Regions from separate parts of the Caproiciproducens sp. LBM24188 genome, predicted to be linked through region 1. Evidence: a T-box and tRNA genes for the amino acid it is inferred to sense, from the RefSeq annotation. Region 1 holds a T-box; the other holds one or more tRNA genes.

The links. The T-box of region 1 lies ahead of tyrS (tyrosine--tRNA ligase). A T-box ahead of a tRNA ligase gene usually reads a tRNA of that ligase, here a tRNA-Tyr.
Region 2: it encodes a tRNA-Tyr, which carries the amino acid that the T-box ahead of tyrS (tyrosine--tRNA ligase) is inferred to sense. The anticodon was not compared.

Annotation. Positions count from the first base shown of each region.
Region 1 covers NZ_CP196862.1:1,785,140-1,788,550, forward strand. The annotation lists gene ACSVDI_RS08415 (YfhO family protein) at 1-651, opposite strand, end outside; gene tyrS (tyrosine--tRNA ligase) at 787-2,016, opposite strand; T-box leader at 2,072-2,308, opposite strand; gene recN (DNA repair protein RecN) at 2,337-3,411, opposite strand, start outside.
Region 2 covers NZ_CP196862.1:128,567-131,977, reverse strand. The annotation lists gene cbiQ (cobalt ECF transporter T component CbiQ) at 1-33, opposite strand, end outside; gene cbiM (cobalt transporter CbiM) at 8-1,069, opposite strand; gene ACSVDI_RS00595 (hypothetical protein) at 1,495-1,623, shown strand; gene ACSVDI_RS00590 (hypothetical protein) at 1,691-1,819, shown strand; tRNA gene ACSVDI_RS00585 (tRNA-Tyr) at 1,866-1,951, opposite strand; tRNA gene ACSVDI_RS00580 (tRNA-Thr) at 2,017-2,092, opposite strand; gene ACSVDI_RS00575 (beta strand repeat-containing protein) at 2,395-3,411, opposite strand, start outside.

The DNA.
Region 1 (3,411 bases):
TTGCTTTGGTGTACAAAATGCGAGGTAGAGGCCGGCGGCTAGTACCAGAAAAACGGATACCATATAGCTGAGATAAAAATTGACTGCCATAATTGCGGAAAAAGTCAAAATATATAACCGGGGTTTACCGGTTTCGGCAAGGTTCAATAATCCAATCAGCAACACCGGGAACAGGTACATCATGTCCAGCCAGACATGATTCTGATAATAAAACATGGCATATCCGGAAAAGGCATACATCAGAGAAAGTGAAGCATTCTGTAGCCAATTCAGGGTACCCAGTCTACGCCGAAAAAAAATGCTTGCGGTAAACCCGCAGGTCATCATTTTCAGTAAAACGAGAATATTGACCAGATGATAAATTTCCTGTTTGCTAACAAGCAAAACAAGAAGAGTAAACGGGCTGGAAATAAAAAATAGAAAAACACCCCAAAAGCTCATACCGCCGGCATTTTGAAGATTCAAAAACAGATTGGTTTTTCCGGATAGAATATCCTTAAAATCCATTAGAAAGGGAATTACCTGTTGATTCATATCACACCAGGCAATCGTTCGGTCGCCGAACGGGTAAATGCTGTAGCATGCGTATAGAGTCAGCATGATTCCCATAACAGCGGCCGGAGCAATAATACAGGAGCAATACTTCCTCACGATTTCACCTCTAGGTCAGTGCAGATCGGCGCAAAATGAAAGGCCGGATAAATCAAAAATAGTATTGCCCTTTTTGCCAAAATAACCCATGCCAACGAAACTTGGCATGGGTTATTTTCAAAAGAAAAATTTGGATTATTTTGTTAAGACAACCTTATGAAATACCTTTTTCCCTTTTTTAATAATGACATATCCTTTTTCAAACTGTTCCATGGTCAGTTTAAGCGTACCGCTGGCTGCTTTTACATCATCAATGGAAATTCCGCCCTGTTCCACAAGACGCCTTCCCTCTCCCTTTGATGGAACCAACTTGGTCTTTACCAGAACATCCAAAAGGCCGATTTCACCATTGGTAAAATCGTTCTCAGAGATTTCTGTCGTGGGCATGTGTTCCGTGTTGGTACCTGCCCCAAACAGCGCGCGAGCGCCTTCCTGCGCCTTCTTCGCTTCTTCCTCACCGTGAATGGATTTGGTTACTTCATACGCAAGGATTTCCTTCGCTTTGTTCAGCTCGCCGCCTTCCAGCTTTTCCAGTTCCTGAATTTCTTCCAGAGGCAGGAAAGTAAGGAATTTCAGGCATTTAATGACATCGGCATCACCGATGTTTCTCCAATACTGGTAGAAATCGAACGGGCTGGTCTTGTTCGGGTCAAGCCAAACAGCGCCGCGTTCTGTTTTTCCCATCTTCTTTCCTTCGCTGTTAGTCAACAGTGCGAAGGTCATGCCGTAAACATCTTTCCCCTCTTTGCGGCGGATAAGCTCTACGCCGCCGATGATGTTGCTCCACTGGTCGTCGCCGCCAAGCTCCATTTGGCAGTCGTACCGGTGATTCAGTTCCAGAAAATCGTAGCTCTGCATGATCATATAGTTTAATTCAAAGAAGGAAAGACCACGCTCCAGACGCTGCTTGTAGCATTCGGCAGCCAGCATCCGGTTTACGGAAAAATGCACGCCGACATCGCGCAGAAATTTAATATAGTTCAGGTTCAACAGCCAGTCGCCGTTGTTTGCCATAATGGCCTTGCCGTCAGAAAAATCGACCAGTCGCGACATTTGACGCTTAAAACATTCAATGTTGTGGTTAATCTCTTCCGGGGTTAGCATTTTACGCATATCGGTTTTTCCGGAGGGGTCTCCAATCATACCGGTTCCGCCGCCAAACAGCGCAATCGGAACATGGCCCGCGCGCTGCATATGCGCCATTACCATAATCTGAAGAAAATGGCCGACGTGCAGGCTGTCCGCCGTTGGGTCAAACCCGATGTAGAATTTAATCTTGTGATTGTCTAGAAGATCACGGATTTTTTCCTCGTCCGTCATCTGGGCAATCAGGCCTCTTGCTTTTAGTTCTTCAAATACTCCCATTCTTACTGTTACCTCCAATTTTTCGGGGGCAATAAAAAAGCCCCCTGCGTTTTGTGCAGAGGGCGGAAAATCCGCGGTACCACCTCATTCACCGTACCCTCACAGATACGGCCTTACGGGTACTAACATACCCAGGCGCTGTAACGTGCGCTGCCACGGCCTCACCTACTTGGTTCCCCGTTCAGCGGGCGGCTCCGGGATGTATTTCAGCTCATCGCCGTACCCGCTTCCACCAACCGCGGACTCTCTTTGCCGGCTAAATCAGCTTACTTCTTCCCTTCATTGCTTTTCAAAAATTATAATGAATTTTAAATCATTTGTCAAGTATCTCCATCTTTATGCGCCATATTCAGCATTTCCGCCGCGTTTTGCAACATAAGTGGGGTAATTTCAGTTCCACCCATAATACGGGCAAGCTCCGCTTTTCTGCCTTCATAATCCAGTTCGGTTACATCGGTATAAGTTTTATTGTCGTGAACGTGCTTTTTAATCAAAAACTGAGTATCCCCAAGCGCCGCAATTTGTGCCAGATGTGTGACGCAGATTACCTGGCGGTTTTTCGCGACCTCACGCAGTTTCATCCCAACTTTCTGGGCGGCGCTTCCGCTGATTCCCGTATCCACTTCATCAAAGATGAGCGTATCAATCTCGTCTTTGTCTGCGAGAACGGTTTTTATTGCCAGCATAATGCGGGAAAGCTCGCCGCCGGAAGCAATTTTTGCAATCGGCTTCGCGGGTTCGCCCGGATTGGTGGAAATATAAAATTCCAGCTTGTCACACCCAAGCGAATAAAGCGGAACGGTTTCCTGAATGACCTCAAAATCAATATTCGGCATATCCAAAAAGCGAAGTTCCTGCTTGACCTTGGCGGCAAAGGTTTCCGATGTTCTTCTGCGATATTCAGAGAGCTGGTCTGCGAGTGTCTGCGTTTTCTTTAAAGCCTGCTCATACTCCTGATTCAAGCGTGCAATCGTTTCGTCGGAAAGCTGGATTTGGTTCAGCTGTTCTTTTGACTGTTCCAGAAACGCCAGCATCTCCTCCACCGAACCGCCGTACTTTAATCCTAAGCGATAAATTTGATCCAGACGAGCTTCCACCTGCTCTAACTCCTGCGGATCGTATTCGGTTTGGGAAGCAAAGTTGCGCAGTTCTTCCGTACAGTCCTGCAAATCGTATTTGATGGTTTGGATTCTTTCCGTCAGACTATGTAAATCCGGCAAAAAGCGTTCCGCCTCGCTCAGAGCGGAGGAAGCAGAAGCAATTGAAGCAACCGCACCCTGCATCTCTTCGTCGCCGTCCAGCGCTGTTTTGGCAGCGGCCAGAGCTGCCGCGATTTTTTCGCTGTTCATAAACATAGTGCGGCGCTGATTCAGTTCTTCCTGTTCTCCCTCGCGC
Region 2 (3,411 bases), 1.3 Mb from region 1:
CTGCAACTCAGCGTTTTTCTTTTGTGGCGTCACCTTTGGTTTTTCCTTTCTGCGTTTTGATTATGAGCGCGGACAGGCACAAAATCAATGCCGCAACCAGCAGAATACCAATTACGGCGGACAGAAGATAGCCGCCTACGGCGCCTGCCTGACCGCTTCCCAGCGCAGGCAGGGAATAATCCGGCAGCAGGGCGCCCCATTTGTCCGCCATCATTTCTAACCCTTGTGGAATATGGCCCAGGCGTTCCATCAGTTCATCGGTGCTCCATTCGCCCCAAGCGGTTCCGGTGGCAATCAAACCAAGCGGCGTCAAAACTACGAGTCCCACGAGGGGAATCAGCATGGCTTTATACCGTTTCCAGAAGGAGCCGGAGGCGGAAGACTGCGGCGCAATCCCTGCCGCCGCAAACAATTCGGGCGCGGCCTTAGCAAGATAGGCCACAGCGGCCGTAGTGACGGCTGCCTCAATCGGGCCTGCAATCAGGCCGTGTGCAAACATCATGGACGGAACGGAAACCGACAGCGGATAAGGACAGTAAAGCGCACTGCCGTCCGCAGCCTTGAACAGAAGAGGCTGAATTCCGAATTCCACGGAGGCGCAGAAGGCGGCAAGATTCAGCCCAACATACCCGCCGACAAAGGAAGCTATCAGGTTTCTCCGACTGCCCGGCCTGGAATTTCCGGCAATCGAGCGATATGCGGCGTAACCAGCGAACGGCATAACGACCGCCATATTCAGGCAATTTATTCCAAACGCCAGCACTCCCCCATCCCCAAACACCAGCGCCTGAATCAGAAGCGCGGTGGAAACGGAGAGAACGGCAGCCCACGGCCCAAGCAGAATCGCGATTAGAACCGCACCGACTGCGTGCGCGGAGCTTCCACCTGCCACCGGGATGTTGAACATCATTACCAAAAACGAAAAGGCGGCGCAAAGCGCCAATGCAGGGATTTTCTTTTCACTCAATGTCCTTTTTACCTTGCGGAACGCGACCGACCATAAGGGTACCATTCCCACCAGGGCCGGAACCGTGGTCTGCGGCGCCAGGTAACCGTCAGGAATATGCATGGATACTCCTCCAATCAAAAAATAACCCACAAAGGGCTTTGCGAGCCCTTCATGGGTTTCATTTTGTCACAAAATAATTTTAAGGGTGCAGAGAAGCCTTCATGGCTTCGTGTCGTAAAAAGCATATCATGTTTAAAGGCCCTTGTCAACCCGCAGGGACATTCGGTGAAAGAAGCACGGAATTGTGTCTTCGACGGTTCATCAGCTACGCCTATCCGAAAAGCGAACAGGTACTGGCTGCGCGCTTGCCGCTGTTGTGGCACAACTGCACTGCGCAGGAAGTCCACGCCCTAAAAACGTGCCACAGGCACGTTTTCTAAACGGGCTTCCGAATCCATCCTCCAGAAGTTTTAAATAGTATTTACAAAGAAAAAAGCAGTATGTTCTTTGCAACATACTGCTTTTGGTGGAGGAGGATATTGTAATTGGCTGGTTACACGCTTGCCGCTGTTGTGGCACAACTGCACTGCGCAGGAAGTCCACGCCCTAAAAACGTGCCACAGGCACGTTTTCTAAACGGGCTTCCGAATCCATCCTCCAGAAGTTTTAAATAGTATTTACAAAGAAAAAAGCAGTATGTTCTTTGCAACATACTGCTTTTGGTGGAGGAGGATATTGTAATTGGCTGGTTACACGCTTGCCGCTGTTGTGGCACAACTGCACTGCGCAGGAAGTCCACGCCCTAAAAACGTGCCACAGGCACGTTTTCTAAACGGGCTTCCGAATCCATCCTCCAGAAGTTTTAAATAGTATTTACAAAGAAAAAAGCAGTATGTTCTTTGCAACATACTGCTTTTGGTGGAGGAGGATGGATTCGGACCATCGAAGCTATAAAGCAACAGATTTACAGTCTGCCCCCTTTGGCCACTCGGGAACTCCTCCATATTCAATTGGCGCGGTTCGTGCGGTGCGCGGCGGCAACTCATTTCGCCGCCGTACATCCACATTGGAGCTGGCAGACGGACTTGAACCCCCGACCTGCTGATTACAAATCAGCTGCTCTACCAACTGAGCTACGCCAGCATTTTTAACAGCGCTTAAGTATAATAACACGTTCCAAGCTGAATGTCAAGACCTTTTCATAAAACCAGACACAATGTAGAAAACCAAAGAAACCGAAAGGGTAGGATGGCCGCAATACCCCGGAAAATGTATGGCCTTTGCCCCTCTCAGTTATCTTCAATGGTTTACATAATGGGTAGAAATACGGGCAAAAAATATAAATTAGTGCTGGTAATGAAGAAAAATACTTAGGACGCAGGGCCCCACATCCCTTATCTAGCGATGCGGGCCCTGGGCCCTTGTGTGCCATGTCGGATTCCGGTTTAACCCTTCAGAACGGTTCCGTCTGCCAGGGTAATGGTATATCCATTGTAATGAATTGTACCGTTATTGGTCAGGCTTGTCACCGAGCAGTTTCCGGTCAGGTTCCAGGTAGCGCCCTTTGCTATCGTGACCACGGCGTTGTTTGAAACAGCCGTACCGCCTGCAGCATTTTTCACGATATTAATGGTTCCTTTCAAGCTGCTGCCTTCGCCTAGGGTGAAATTCAAGGTAGAGATGGTGTCAACCGTTACTTTGCCGGTCAGGTTCATGTTCGCGGCAGAAAAGGTCAGCTGCCCACCGTTTTTGCCCGCGGTTCCCCATCCGCGGCTGGAAGAGTTGCCCGCCACCGTAAGCAGGTTTTCATTTGCCAGGTTCAGCGTTACGCTGTCCAGAGTAATGACGCTGCTGGTATTGGTGACATAAAACATATCGCCGGATTTTGCGGTAATGGAGCCCCCGCTCACGGAGAGCTTAGAGGTCCCCACCTGGGCATCTCCAGACATGGACTGGTAAAGCATGATATTATGCAGATTTTCGGAGCCGTCGTTTGTTTTGGTGGCGGTCATGTTTCCGGTTAGACTGCAATTTTTTAAGGAAATGGAGTTTAATCCCTCAATGACCAGCGCTTCGGAATTTGCCGCGCTCAGCGTGGCGTTGCTGACCGAAATGGCGGCAGTGGAATAAATGGCAGGCGAGCCGGTTCCGGACGTTTTATAGGTGCCGCCGTCCACCACCACCGTCCCGCCACCGCGGTCGGAGCGGATTGCCGCAGAAGAGTTCCCGGAGGTGGAAACGGTCAGATTCTTTGCATTGGTGGTTCCGCCTCCGGTAGTCTGGATTCCGCCGGAGTTATCCTTTGATGTCGTGATTTTGGAGTCGCTGATGGTCACAGTGGTTCCTTTTCCGTAACTGAAAACACCGTTGCCGTTCTGGGCGTTTGTTGTCACATTAGCACCGGATATGGTAACGTTCGCGCCGTTCAGGGCCAATAGCCCGGCATTTTGCCCGTAGAAGTC